DNA from 3 places in the Isoptericola sp. GX10416 genome. Region 1 is predicted to be linked to each of the others. Evidence: riboswitches for the same ligand, from Rfam matches in the RefSeq annotation. Region 1 holds a riboswitch; each other region holds the start of a gene.
The links. Region 1 has a riboswitch for cyclic di-AMP ahead of ACWAT2_RS12730 (C40 family peptidase). Riboswitches for the same ligand answer to the same signal wherever they lie in the genome.
Positions count from the first base shown of each region.

Region 2: another riboswitch for cyclic di-AMP. It lies ahead of ACWAT2_RS09030 (M15 family metallopeptidase); the one in region 1 lies ahead of ACWAT2_RS12730 (C40 family peptidase).
Region 3: another riboswitch for cyclic di-AMP. It lies ahead of ACWAT2_RS19000 (M15 family metallopeptidase); the one in region 1 lies ahead of ACWAT2_RS12730 (C40 family peptidase).

Region 1 is NZ_JBWPVO010000008.1:62,018-66,787, reverse strand. It holds gene ACWAT2_RS12740 (universal stress protein) at 1-612, opposite strand, end outside; gene ACWAT2_RS12735 (C40 family peptidase) at 767-1,588, opposite strand; cyclic di-AMP (ydaO/yuaA leader) riboswitch at 1,589-1,779, opposite strand; gene ACWAT2_RS12730 (C40 family peptidase) at 2,041-2,832, opposite strand; cyclic di-AMP (ydaO/yuaA leader) riboswitch at 2,835-2,990, opposite strand; gene ACWAT2_RS12725 (iron-dependent transcriptional repressor DtxR) at 3,142-3,840, opposite strand; gene serC (phosphoserine transaminase) at 3,943-4,770, shown strand, end outside.
Region 2 is NZ_JBWPVO010000004.1:273,263-278,032, reverse strand. It holds gene ACWAT2_RS09040 (DUF305 domain-containing protein) at 1-439, shown strand, start outside; gene ACWAT2_RS09035 (F510_1955 family glycosylhydrolase) at 506-1,444, shown strand; cyclic di-AMP (ydaO/yuaA leader) riboswitch at 1,627-1,783, shown strand; gene ACWAT2_RS09030 (M15 family metallopeptidase) at 2,016-2,762, shown strand; gene ACWAT2_RS09025 (NADH-quinone oxidoreductase subunit A) at 2,895-3,236, shown strand; gene ACWAT2_RS09020 (hypothetical protein) at 3,245-4,312, shown strand; gene ACWAT2_RS09015 (complex I subunit 1 family protein) at 4,305-4,770, shown strand, end outside.
Region 3 is NZ_JBWPVO010000023.1:13,143-17,912, reverse strand. It holds gene ACWAT2_RS19010 (VOC family protein) at 1-412, shown strand, start outside; gene ACWAT2_RS19005 (LLM class flavin-dependent oxidoreductase) at 441-1,421, opposite strand; cyclic di-AMP (ydaO/yuaA leader) riboswitch at 1,573-1,725, shown strand; gene ACWAT2_RS19000 (M15 family metallopeptidase) at 1,725-2,585, shown strand; gene glmS (glutamine--fructose-6-phosphate transaminase (isomerizing)) at 2,595-4,433, opposite strand; gene ACWAT2_RS18990 (hypothetical protein) at 4,481-4,741, opposite strand.

The DNA.
Region 1 (4,770 bases):
GGCGCCCGACCCGAGCGGCACGCCGGCGACTGCGACCAGCTCGGCATCCCACGACTTCGCCTGGTCGACGGCGTACCGCAGTGCGACCTCGGACGTCGGCGAACCGTCGACGCCGACGACGATCCGGCTGACCTCGTGGACGGTGTCACCGTCGCGGCGCCGCGGGTCGTCGGCACCCTCACGGTGCGGGACCACGACCGTCGGGCAGTGCGCGTGCGCCGGCAGCGCCGACGACACGGTGCCGAGCAGACGCTCCGTGAAACCGCCACGGCCGCGGGTGCCCACCACGGCGAGCGAGTGCTCGGACGACATCTCGACGAGCACACCCGCCGCGTCCCCCGTGGCGACCGTGCCCTGCACCGGGACGCCGAGCGGTGCGACCCGCGCCTCGGCCTCCGCGAGCACTGCCTTGGCACCTTCGGCGATCGCCGTGTCGTCGAGTGCCGCGTATCCGCCGTCGAGCGACGCCGCCGTGAAGGAGGGCAGCGAGTAGCTGCACACGATGTGCAGCCCCCATCCGACCCGCTGGGCGTACGCCGCGGCCCAGTCCAGGGCGTGCAGGCTCGCGGTCGAGCCGTCGACTCCCACTAGGACGACCTCTGGACGTGTCATGTCGCGCCTCCCGTCATGTCCGGACCTCACCGTCCGGAGCCACCTTGCTTCAAGGGTAACGAAAGACGCCCGCAAGGTGTAGCAAAGAGGACGCACGACGCCCCGACGTCCACGGGGAACGTCGGGGCGTCGAGGGTCCTGCTCGGCAGCAGCCTCAGCCGGTGACTCGCAGGAACACCGGGCTGGACTGCCACAGGCTGCTCTGGCGGACCGTCCATCCGCCCGGGCGCGTGGCCTCGATCTGCTGGCCGTTGCCGATGTAGATCGAGATGTGACCGGGCGACCAGATGAGGTCACCGGGCTGCGCCTCGGCGCGCGACACCACGGTGGTGGCGGACGAGCTACGGATCTGGCTGGACGAACGCGGCAGCGACGTCACGCCGACCTGGGCGTAGGCGTAGGTCACCAGGCCCGAGCAGTCGAACCCGGACGGCGAGGCGCCACCGACCACGTACTTGGTGCCGATGTACCGGGCGGCGATCGAGGCGACCTGCGAGCCGCGCGAGCCGTCCGCGGCGGGGGCCGCTGCGGACTCAGTGCTCGCAGCCGAGGTGTCGGCGCTCGTCGTGCTGGTGTCGACGGCGGTGCGCTCGGACGAGCGGGACGGCGCGACCTCGCGGACGGGCTCCGGCTCCGGCTCGGGTGCCGCCTTGATCTCGGCCGCCTTGGCGACCTTGGGCGTGATCTTCTCGACGGAGACCTTGGCCTCGGCGTCCACGGTGACGACGGGGGCCGCCTCGAGGGCCGTGCGAGCCTGGTCGGTCAGCGCGCCGAGGTCAACGGTGCTGAGCTTGTTGGCCGCGTCGTTGTCGACCGGGGCGGCCTGTGCTGCGGTGGCGCCACCGATGGTCGAGACGAGCAGGCCACCAGCGGTGGCCACGACGGCGGCCCGACGGCCGGCAGCCGCGGACGGCGCAGCCAGCATCGGACGGCGTGCGGCACGGTGCTTGCCGCGCGTCCTGGATGGTGCGTTCACGTGTTCCCTCTCCTGTCGCCTACGAGGTCAGCTGTCGGGTTCGGGTGGGAGAAATCACCCGGCCGCACGGTACTTGCGCACTGTGCGGCTTCACCCCAAGGACACCGTCTCCGATGCCCGGAAGTGGGTCCCCCGCTCCTGCCGGCGGTCTTGGTTCCCTGACCGGTGGCAGGACTCGGCGTCCGATCAGGATCCGGAAGAGTGCTCTACCGGACGTGGAAACGGTAGCGGATCCGAGCGGACATGTCACGTTTAGGTCACGGTGATGTGCGACGCAGGCCGCAGCGCACCTCCGGAACCCCTTGGACGCCCCGCAGACGCCCGCGCTCACGCTCCCCGGACACGTCCCCGCACGAGCGACGACGGGCGCCCTGCGCCCCCTGGAGCCCCGGACGCGACAAGACCCCACCGCGCAGATGCGCGATGGGGTCTCGGTCGGCGTGGCGGGAGTGTCAGCCCACGCGGATGAACGTGGGGTTCGACTGCCAGATGTTGCGGAACTGGATCGTCTTGCCCGGACGGGGGGCATCGATCTGGGTGTTGCCGCCGGCGTAGATGCCGATGTGGCCCGGGGTCCAGATGAGGTCACCCGGCTGAGCGTTCGCGCGCGACACGACCGTGCCTGCGTAGCGCTGCTCCGAGGAGGAGCGGGACAGCGTGATACCGGCCTGCGCATAGACGTACGAGGTGAAGCCGGAGCAGTCGAAGCCGGACGGCGTCGTGCCGCCGGAGACGTATGGGACACCCACGTAGCGCGAAGCGATCGAGATGATGTTCGACCCGTTGGCCGAGGCCGGCGCGTCTGCCGTCGAGGAGGACGACGACGACTCGGTGCTGCTGCTCGACTCGACGGCGGTGCGCTCGCCCGAGCGGGACGGCGCGACCTCGCGGACGGGCTCCGGCTCCGGCTCGGGTGCCGCCTTGATCTCGGCCGCCTTGGCGACCTTGGGCGTGATCTTCTCGACGGAGACCTTGGCGTCGGCGTCCACGGTGACCACAGGGGCCGCCTCGAGGGCCGTCCGAGCCTGGTCGGTCAGCGCGCCGAGGTCGACGGTGCTGAGCTTGTTCGCCGCGTCGTTGTCGACCGGAGCGGCCTGCGCCGCGGTGGCGCCGCCGATGGTCGAGACGAGCAGGCCGCCGGCGGTGGCGACGACGGCGGCCCGACGGCCGGCAGCCGCGGACGGTGCAGCCAGCACGGGACGGCGTGCGGCACGGTGCTTGCCACGCGTGGTGCGAGCAGTCACGTTCAACCTCTCCTTGTCGCCTACGAGGTCAGCTGTCGGGTTCGGGTGGGAGAAAACACCCGGCCACCGAGAACTCGCGCTCTCGACGACTTCACCCCAAGGACACCGTCTCCGGTGCCCGAAAGTGGGTCCCCCGCTCCTGCCAGCGGTCATCCGTGGAAACCAGGACGGCGGCAGGGTTAGGCGTCCGTCCCGGTACTCGCCGGAGGAATCTCCCGCGAGCGTGTCCGACCGTACCCGACCCGGCTGGCGATGTCACGTTCCGATCACGGGCACGCCGGGCGCCCCCGCAGGAGGCTCCCGAAGCGTTCAGCGCGCCGCGACGAACAGGTGCTTGGCGAGGTCCTCGGGCAGCTCGAGGCCCTCGTCGGCGCCCGAGGCCTGCACGGCGTAGTAGTCGCCGATCGCTCTCGCCTGGACGCGCGTGCCAGGCAGCAGCCCGACCTTCGCCAGCCGTGCGAGGAACTCGTCGTCGACCTGGACGGGCTCGGCGATGCGCTGCAGCACGACCGTCACCTCGTCGGAGCCGCCCCGCAGGAAGGTCGGCAGCGACTGCACGCCGTCGAGGAACGGCACGTCCTCGTACTGCTCGCCCAGCTCGGACAGTCCCGGGATCGGGTTGCCGTAGGGGTCGTGGTGCGGGTGGTCGAGGAGTGTGACGAGGCGCCGTTCGACGAGGTCGCTCATGACGTGCTCCCAGCGGCACGCCTCGTTGTGGACGTGCTCCCAGTCCAGCTTGATGACGTCGGTGAGGAGCCGCTCCGCCAGCCGGTGCTTGCGCATGACGCGGGTCGCCTTCGACCTGCCGTCGTCCGTGAGCTCGAGGTGGCGGTCGCCCGTGACGATCACCAGGCCGTCCCGCTCCATCCGCGCGATCGTCTGCGAGACCGTGGGCCCCGAGTGACCGAGGCGCTCCGCGATCCGTGCACGGAGCGGCGTGATGCCCTCCTCACCGAGCTCGTAGATCGTCTTGAGGTACATCTCGGTGGTGTCGATCAGGTCGGTCACGTCCACTCCCGTCTTGAGGCCCGGGCCTAGTCTATTCGCACACGTCACCGTTCGAACGTCCTCGCACGTGCGAACGGACACACCACGAGCCACGGAGCCCTCATGACCCTGCAGATCCCCTCGTCGCTGCTGCCGTCGGACGGCCGGTTCGGCTCCGGTCCGTCGAAGGTTCGCACGGCTCAGGTCATGGCTCTGGGTGCGGCCGGGGACCCGGCCCGGCCCGTGCTCGGCACCTCGCACCGGCAGCCTGCCGTGAAGGACCTGGTCCGCCGGGTGCGCGCGGGCCTCGCGGACCTCTTCGACCTTCCCGACGGCTACGAGGTCGTGCTGGGCAACGGGGGGTCGACGGCGTTCTGGGAGGTGGCGACGGCGTCTCTCGTCCGTGAGCGGGCCCAACACGCGACGTTCGGCGAGTTCGGCGCCAAGTTCGCGGCTTCGACGCGCCGTGCACCGTTCCTGACCGACCCGGAGGTCGTCGAGGCCGCACCGGGGAGCGTGGCGTACCTCGCGCCGTCGGACGCCGTGGACGTCTATGCCTCTCCCCACAACGAGACGTCGACGGGTGCGATGGCGCCGGTTCGCCGGCCGGCGGGGAGCGACCAGCTCCTCCTGACGGACGCGACGTCGGGCGCGGGCGCCCTGCCCGTGGATGTCCGTGAGACGGACGTGTACTACTTCGGCCCGCAGAAGGCCTTCGGGGCCGACGGCGGCCTGTGGCTCGCGCTGTGCAGCCCGGCCGCGATCGAGCGGGCCGCCGAGGTCGAGCCGTCCGGCGGCGGCCGCTGGGTGCCCGAGTTCCTGTCGCTGACGACGGCACTGGCGAACTCGCGGCAGGACCAGACGCTGAACACCCCGGCGGTCGGCACGCTCGTGATGCTCGCCGACCAGGTCGAGTGGATCCTCGGCCAGGGCGGGCTCGCGTGGTCGACG
Region 2 (4,770 bases), on a different contig from region 1:
GTTCGCCCAGATGATGGTTCCCCACCACGAGCAGGCGATCGAGATGTCCGACGTCATCTTGGTCAAGGACGGCGTCGACCCCCAGGTCGTCGACCTGGGGAACCAGATCAAGGGCGCACAGGGCCCCGAGATCGAGCAGCTGAGCACCTGGCTCGAGGAATGGGGATCACCGATGGCTGAGTCCGGCTCGATGGATCACGGGTCCATGGACGGGATGATGGGCGAAGAGGACATGCAGGCTCTGCAGGACGCGCAGGGTGCCGAGGCAGGGCGGCTGTTCCTTGAGCAGATGATCGTTCATCACCAGGGTGCCATCGAGATGGCGCAGGTCCAGATGGACGAGGGCCGACACGATGACGCTGTCGCGATGGCGCAGCAGATCGTCGAGACCCAGCAGGCGGAGATCTCCACCATGGAAGACCTACTCGCCTCGATGTGACCCTCTGCCCGTGGGGGTGCGCATGACGGCGCACGCCCCGCGGGCTCTTGCCGAAGGACTGCCTTGATGAACTTTGCCCTGATGAGACGGCGGAGCAGGTGGGCAGCAGCGGCAGCCGTGCTGCTGTTGGCTGCCTGCACCACCACCCCACCACCGACGCCTACCGCTACGACGCCGGCAACCCAGGACTTGCCTGACTTCAGGCATGTGCACGACGTCCAGGTCGCCAGGACCGACCACACCATCTTGATCGCGACCCATACCGGCGTCTGGACCATCACCGACCCGTTCCGGGACGAGCCCGGACAGCTCGAGCGGGCCGGCGAGGGTCGCCAGGACACGATGGGCATGACCCTCGCTGTCGATGGCACCGTCTACGCCTCTGGTCACCCCGCTCCCGGGGAATATCCGGACCTCAAGTCGCCCAATCTCGGGCTGATGCGCAGCACCGACGGCGCCGCCACCTGGGAGCAGGTCTCCCTCACCGGTGAAGTCGATTTCCACGCGCTGAGCACAGCGACGACCAGTGGCGGCGCCGTGCGCGTCGTCGGTCTGGACTCGGCTACCTCACGGCTGCTGATCAGCGATGACTCCGGGCAGAGCTGGACGCCTGGCGCGACCGTGGAGGCCCGCGACGTGCACGTCATGGGCGCCGCCCCGGACACCATCGTCGCCGCCACGCCCGCGGGACTGCAGTTGAGCCGTGACGGTGGGCGGACCTTCACCCTGGACCGGGATGCGCCACGCCTCGTACTCGTCGATGCCGGGCTGGGCGGGACCTTGGTCGGGATCGACCCCCAGGGCGTCGTCTGGACCGGCTCACCCGGCTCCGAGGACTGGACCGAGCACGGCAGCACGCCCAGCGGGTTCCAGGCCATGACGTACGTGCCCGACGACAGCCCCGGCAACCAGCCATGGATCCTCATCGCCACGGACACCGGCCTGCTCACCAGCCGTGACCTGGGTGCCAGTTGGGATCCGGTGCTTGGCCAGGAGGCCGGGTGACACCGTGATCGCGGCTACCACAGCCACGAGCACACATACCCGGAGGCGCATCCGGGATCTCGGCGGAAGCCGTCGCCAGACTCGGGCCTCGTTATCTATCCGTGACATTCGGTGCGTCGTCCGGTACGTTCTGTCCATCTCACGATCGTGGGGTGCACGGGCGGGCGTCGAGCCCTGCCGCCGTCGCGTGCTCGTCGAGGTTCGGCAGGGACGGGGGAACCACTTTCGGGCGCCGCAGGTCGGCGTCCTTGGGGTGAAGCCATGCGAGCGATCTCGCTGGCCGGGTCAGTCTCCGACCCGAACCCGACAGCTAACCTCGCAGGCGCCAGGAGATGTCGATGCCTGTTTACCTGTGCGCTGGTCCGGTAGCCGATCTCAAGCCTGCCCGGGGCCGACTGCTCTGTGATGGCCTCGCATGAGGCACGGCTACACGAGTCCTGTTGAGTCCCGGCGGGTTCGTCGAGCTCAGTCGACCCGCAGCCGCACGAGACGTGGTCGCCATACAGAGGCTCGCCCGCGGAGCGCGCTCGCCGGCGCCCGCCTCCTTGGCGGCGGCCTCGGTGTTGCCGCCATGGTCGCTGCGACGGCTGCCTTCGCGATCACTACCGGCGAGTCCCGGGACGCCCATGCCGACGCTTTCGGGCAGGGGCCCGACGCCCGGGCGCAGGAAGCCAGCAAGGGCAAGCCGGTGGCCGCAGCTCCCCCGGTCGTTGTCGACCGGTCCGCCAAGGTCTCCAGGGCCGGGGAACGACCGAAGATCAAGATCGAGCCGGCTCCGGAACCGGAGCCGACCCCGCCGCCGCAGGTGGAGCCGGACGAAGCCCCGCAGCACGACCATGGCGAGCCTCAGAACCACGATGCGTCTGGCGATGCGGCGATGCCCCCTGGCTGCGACGTCACAGTTCAGCAGGGGTTGGCCAACGGTCAAGTCCCTGTCGACCAGCTGTGCTCGCCCTGGGACGGTGCGGCGCAGATGCGCGCGGACGCAGCCCAGTCGCTGGCCCAGCTGAATGAGGCCTACCTCGCCAGGTTCGGCGAGGCCATGTGCATCTCGGACGGCTACCGGTCCTACGACCAGCAGGTCGCGACCAAGGCGGCCAAGGGCTACCTCGCAGCCACGCCGGGTACCTCCAACCACGGCTGGGGCCTCGCGGTCGACCTGTGCGCCGAGACTTATGCCGGGGAGCGGTGGGACTGGCTCGCAGGCCAGGCGCAGACCTCCGGCTGGGACAACCCCGACTGGGCGAGGGCCGGCGGCTCGAAGTACGAGCCGTGGCATTGGGAGTTCGTCGACGCGGTCGCGGCACAAACCCCCTGAGCCGGCGCCCGCGCCGTGGATGAGCACGGCCTCGCAAATGGCACGGGGGTTGCCGAGATGCTGACACATCCGGTTCTCGGCATCGTGGGGAGCCATAGCCGAAGGTGACGTGCCGATGCGAGGGAGGCACCTGTGGTCGCGCTGGGTGGGCTGGCTCTGGGCATCGGGCTCGTGCTGATCGGGCTGCGGGTGGCTGCGATGGCGCTGGCCGTCGCGCAGACGCCCGCCATGAGCCTGCCTTTCGAGTCGGGCAACCTCCCAGCCCAGCACGCCGTCTCGCGGTTCCACGTGCGCTGGTACGCCCTGTGCGTGCTGTTCCTCGCCTTCGACATGGAGATGATCTTCATGTACCCGTGGGCGGTGGTGGTCGCCCAGACGGGGGCAACGTCCGTGATCGAGATGTTCGGGTTCCTCGCGGTCCTGCTGGTCGGTGTCGTCTACGCCTGGCGGGAGGGCGCGTTGCGATGGGTCTGAGAGGGCGGGTGGCCCGGTTCGCTCTGGCGCGACCTCATGTGCTGGTCGTGGTGGCGCCTGACGGGCGTGGGGTCGGGAGCGTCGTCGAATCCGTGCTGCTGCGCCGCGGCTGGCCCTTGGCGCGTTCCCCTGCGGATGCCGACCTGCTGGTCGTCGCGGGCAGCCCTGGGCCGGAGCTCGCGGCCGCCGTGGAGGTGCTCTGGGCCCAGGTGCCGGCACCACGGTCGCACGTACACCTCGCGACGGCGTCGGACCTGGACGCCCGCCTGGACGCGGCGGTTCGCCACCTCCTGGCGTGGGAGGCGCAACGATCCGACGCCGGGCCCGCAGACCCGTGGGTGGGCCGGGGGCCGGACGCGGACACCGACCGACACGCCGATCACGAGGGGCCCACAAGCGGCGAGGGCCACGACCACGACGACATGGACGTCGCCGGGCTGCCCATGGCGTCCTCGGCGCCAGACCGGGACGGGCTCGAGCTTGAGACGTTGCACGTGACCTTGGGCCCTTGGTTGCCCGGGTGGCCCGACGGTCTGGTCGTCGAGGCGTCGATGCAGGGCGACGTGCTGTCCGATGTCGGGGTGCGCTGGGCCGACGACGCGCACCCCTGGACAGCCGGTCCGCAACAGTGTGCGCTGGACGCGCTGGTCCGGCTGCTCACGCTGACCGGGCCCGCCCCCGTCCTGCAGCGGTGGCGTGAGACTCGCGCGGCGGTCCGCGAGCAACGGCCCGGAGCCGCGGCGCACGCCGCTCGGTCGGCGCGCCGGCTCGCGCGTTCCCGGGTGTTGGCCTGGTCGCTGCGCGGCGTGCCGGCCCCGGCCGGGACGGACGTCGCGGAGTGCCTGCACCGCTGGTGCGACGTGCTGAGCGAGAGCCCTCCGCCGGACGCGCGCAGCCCGGTCGTCGGTCCGCAGGAGCTGGCAACGACACTCCAGGGTGCGGAGCTTGCCGGCGCCCGCCTCGCCGTGGCGAGCGTCGTCGTCGGTCCGGGACACGCCCTGGCGCACGACGACGCTGGGGACGGCGCCGCGCACGTCGAGCCGGCACGAGGCCACCACGGGGGCGGACATGACTGATCCGACCACCTGGACCTCGGTGTGGGCCGGGCTCGTCGTGGTGGTCGGCGCGCTGCTGCTCGGACTGTTCTTCGCAGGGCTCGACGCTGCGGCTCGCGCCGGGTTCCGCCCCGGGTTCCGCCCCGGGTTCCGCGCCGGGCCCGGGCCGGACGCGGCCGCACCCGTGCGTGCAGGGACGCGGCTGTTGCTGGGTCGGCGGCGCACCACCTTGGCTCCGGACGCCTTGCTGCGCACGGTCGCCGTCGCCGCCGTGCCGACGCTCGCGCTGACCTCCGCCGCGGTGCTCCCGTGGGACGGGCGCAGCGTGGTCTCGACATCGGCGGACCTGGTTTGGTTCAACGCCGCCGAGGCACTGTTGTGGGTCGCCGTGTGGCTGCTGGGCTGGGGCCCCAACGCGGTGTACTCCCTGGTGGGCGCCTACCGCTTCCTCGCCCAGGGGCTCGCCTACGAGCTGCCGT
Region 3 (4,770 bases), on a different contig from region 1:
GCTCGCCGACCCGGAGGGCAACGTGTTCTGCGTGCTGGAGCCGCGGCCGCTCTACCAGGACACCGGCCCGATCGCCGCCGTGGTGGTCCACTGCGCCGACCCGCGCGCCATGGCTCGGTTCTGGGGCGAGGCGACGGGCTGGAAGGTCCACGAGGTCTCCGACGACCACGCCCGGCTGCGCGCCCCCCAGGACGTCGGCCCCTACCTGGAGCTGGTCCGCACGCCCGCGGAGACCGCCTGGACCCGCGTGCACCTGGACCTGCTGCCGTACCCCGGCGACTCCCAGGCCGCCGAGGTGGAGCGGCTGCGGTCGCTGGGCGCCACGGACGCCGACGTCGGCCAGGGCGACGTGCCCTGGGTCTGCCTCGCGGACATCGAGGGCAACGACTTCTGCGTCCTGGGGCGGGGCTGAGGCGACCCCGGCCCGTCGACGCCCGGTCTCAGAGCACCCGTGCGAGCGCGTCGAGAGCCGCCGTCGGGTCCGGGCCGACGGGGATCATGACCACGCAGGACGCCCCGGCGTCCCACCGGGCCGCGACACCGCCCTGCACCTGCGCGGGCGTCCCGGCCAGCGCGAGGTCGTCGAGCCACTCGTCCGGCAGGTCCCGGACGAACTCTGCCCGCGAACCCGCTCGGCGGCGCAGCGCCCGGAACTCCTCGGCGAACGGCAGCGGCGCGACGTGCGGGTCCCAGTCGGGCTCCCCGATCCACTCCAGCCCGGGACGTGCCGTGTCCCGCGCACGCGCCGCGTCGTCGTCGACCGCCGCGACGTCGTAGGTGACGACCCGGTGCGGGCCCGCGGCGGCGACGTGGCCGAGCGCGGCCCGGACGTACGCGGGGGCGCACGGCTCCGCGAGGACGGTGCCGTCCGCCTGCCGCCCGGCCAGCGCGAGGGACCGCGGCCCCCGCACGCCCGCCAGCACGCGGGGGGTCGTCGTGGGGACGACGGCGGGTTCCAGCCGCACGCCGTCCAGCGCGACGTAGCGAGCGGTCCCGTCGAGCTCGACGACGTCACCCCGCACCAGCGCGCGGACAGCGCGCAGGTGCTCCTCGAGCAGCGTGAGCGGGCTGCTGGGCCACGCCCCCGCGGACCGCATCCAGCCCGGCATGCCGTGCCCCAGGCCGACGTCGACCCGGCCCGGGAAGAGCTGGCCCAGGGTGGCGACCTCCATCGCCGTGAACGCCGGGTTCCGCGCTGCGGCGGGCAGGACGCCGACCCCCACCCGGATCCGCTCGGTCGCCGCGAGGACCGCCGCCGCCTGCGCCGTGCCCCCGCGGAACCCGAGGTCCTCGACCACCCAGAGCTCGTCGAAGCCGTGCGCGTCGGCACGCCGGGCGAAGTCGAGGACGTCCCCGGCCGGCAGGTCCCGGGGCAGCATCACCCCGACCGCACGTTCCGTCGTCGTCTCGGAGGGTGCCACGTGGTCTCCTTCGTCGTCGGGCTCACCCGCGATCATGCCAGCGCCGGACATGCTGTTACGCGTTCGTGACAATCGGTGCCTCCGCGCGGTACGTTTCTGCATGCCTCGCCACGCCGCGAGGCACGTCGCACGGGCGCCGAGCCCTGTCACCGTGCGTCGTCGACCGAAACAGACACGGGGCGGGGGAACCAACGACGGGCGCCACGGCGTCCTTGGGGTGAAGCCGACCGCGCAGCGCGCGGCGGCCGGGTCAGTCTCCGACCCGAATCCGACAGCTAACCCCGAAGGCGCCAGGAGATGACGATGACCCGCTCCACCCGCGCACGCCGTGGCCGGCACTTCGCCGAGCCCCAGCCCCGCGCCTCCCGCGCTTCACGCACGACCCCGCGACCGGCGGCACGACTGGCACCACGTCCCGGGAAGGTCGGCGCCGGGTTCGCCCTCGCGCTCGCCACGGCGTCCGCCGTCGTCGCCCCGGCCGTCCTGCCGGAGGAGGCCAACGCCGAGGGGACCGGGACCACGACCCTCGATCCCGCGGCCCTCGCCGCCGCCGAACGGGCGGTCGCCGAGCGCTCCGACCGGTCGGCCTCCAGGTCCGGCACGGCCGCCCGGTCCGGCGTCGCGATCGTCGTCGACCGGGAGGCCAAGGTGTCCCGGGACGGCGACCGCGTCGACCGGGACTCGATCGAGATCGTGCCGGCCGACCCCGCCCCGGCCGCGCCGGACGAGCAGGTCCCGCCGCCGGGCTGCGACCCGAGCATCGACCCGCAGGGCAGCAACGGCCGCCTCTCCACGGCCGACCTCTGCGCGCCGTGGGCCGGCGCCGTGCTCCTGCGCGCCGACGCCGCGACCGCTCTCGCCGCGCTGAACGACGCGTACACCGAGCAGTTCGGCGAGCAGATGTGCATCACCGACGGCTACCGCAGCTACGACCAGCAGGTGGTGCTCAAGGGGCAGAAGCCCGGCCTCGCGGCCACCCCGGGCACCTCCAACCACGGCTGGGGCCTCGCGGTCGACATCTGCCCGGAGTCGTACGCCGGCGACCGCTGGGCCTGGCTCGCCGAGCACGGCCCCGCGGCGGGGTGGACCAACCCGGCCTGGGCACGCCAGGGCGGTGCGGGACCCTACGAGCCGTGGCACTGGGAGTTCTCCCCCGCCGCGTGACGGGTCGCGTCACTCCACGGTGACGGACTTCGCGAGGTTGCGCGGCCGGTCGACGTCCTCGCCCAGCGCCACGGCCGCGTGGTAGCCGAGCAGCTGGGTGGGGATGGTCAGCAGGATCGGGTCGAGCTCGACCTCGTTGCGCGGCACCTCGATGCGCGCCGTCGCCGCGTTCCCGAGCTCGACGCCCGGGTGCGTGATCGCGACGACAGCGCCGCCACGCGCCCGGATCTCCTGGGCCGCGGTGATGTTCCGCTCGACGAGGTCGTCGTCCGGGATGATCGCGACCGAGGGCAGCTCCGGGCTGATGAGAGCGAGGGGGCCGTGCTTGAGCTCGCTCGTCGGGTACGCCTCGGCGTGCCGGTAGGTGATCTCCTTGAACTTCTGGGCGCCCTCGCGCGCCACCGGGTAGCCCCGGACGCGACCGACGAAGAACAGGCTCGGCGCCGTCGAGAGCTCCTTGGCCGCGGCGGCGAGCGACTCCTCGCCGGCGAGGATCTCGGCGATCTGGCCGGGGATCGCCCGCAGCCCGGCGATGATGCGCCGGCCGTCGGCGAACGACAGGTCGTGCACGCGCCCGAGGGTGAGCGCCAGCAGCGCGAACCCGATCGACATGTGCGTCAGCGCCTTGGTGGAGGCCACCGCGACCTCGGGTCCGGCGTGCAGGTAGATGCCGCCGTCGACCTCCCGCGCGATGGACGAGCCCACGGCGTTGACGAGGCCGACGACGGTGCCGCCCTTGCGCTGCACCTCGCGGACGGCGAAGAGCGTGTCGGCCGTCTCGCCGGACTGGCTCACCACCACGTAGAGCGTGCTCGGCTCGATGATGGGGTTGCGGTAGCGGAACTCGCTGGCGGGCTCCGCGTCGGCGGGGATGCGCGCCAGGTCCTCGATCATCGAGGCCCCGAGCTGGCCGACGTAGTAGGCGGACCCGCAGCCCAGCACCTTGACGCGCTCGAAGCGGCGCAGGTCCCGCGGCTCGAGGTTGAGGCCGGCGAGCTTGGCGGTGCCGAAGCGGTCGTCGAGGCGCCCGGTGAGCATCCGCTCCACCGACTCCGGCTGCTCGTGGATCTCCTTGTGCATGAAGTGGTCGTGCCCACCGAGCTCCAGCTCCTCCACGGTGAGGTCGATCGTGACGGCGGCACGCGCCGTCCGCTCCTCGCCGGCGGTGAAGCTGTGGAAGCCGTCCGCGGTGACGGTGGCGAAGTCGCCGTCGTCCAGCAGCACGACCTGGCTGGTGTGCCGCACGATCGCCGCCGGGTCCGATGCGACGAACATCTCGCCGTCGCCCACGCCGAGCAGCAGCGGCGAGCCGTTGCGCGCCACCACGACGCGCTCGGGCGTCTGGACGTCGAGCACGGCGAGGGCGTAGGTGCCCACGATCTGCCCGACGGCGCCACGCACCGCGTCCTCGAGGCTCAGGCCGGTCGCGAGCTCGCGCGCCACCAGGTGGGCGACCACCTCGGTGTCGGTGTCGGAGGTGAGCTCGACGCCGTCGTCGGCCAGGCGGCTGCGCAGCGTCGCGAAGTTGTCGATGATCCCGTTGTGGACCACGTGGACGCGGCCGTCGAACGACGTGTGCGGGTGGGCGTTGCGCTCGCTGGGCTCGCCGTGGGTGGCCCAGCGGGTATGGCCGATGCCGGTGGTGCCGGCGAGGCGCGCGGGCAGCGCGGCCTCGAGGTCCCGCACGCGGCCCTGCGCGCGGACGACGCGGGACGGGTTGGCCTTCGAGCGCGGGTTGAGGACGGCGATGCCGGCCGAGTCGTAGCCGCGGTACTCCAGGCGCGTCAGCCCTTCGACGAGGACGGGCGCTGCCTGCTGGGGGCCGATGTAGCCGACGATTCCGCACATGGGTGCTGCTCCAGGGGGTGAGGGGTGGACGAGGGACGGCCGGGACCTCAGCCGTAGACGATCCGGCGGACCTGACGCTCGGTGAGCTCCGGCGCGGCCACGACGCGGTCGCGCAGCTCGGCGGCGATGCGCGCGTAGATCTCGGCGTTGCGGTGACCGGCGGCCTGCAGTGCCGTGTGGCGACGCCGGACGTAGTGCTCGACCGGTTCGGAGTACCAGGCGAGGACGTCCTCGATCACGCGCGCGGCCTCGGACGGGCTCAGGCCCGTGGTGAGGGCCACGCGGGAGACCAGCTCGGCGTCGTTCACCGGTCAAGCATGCGCTCCTGGCGCACGAG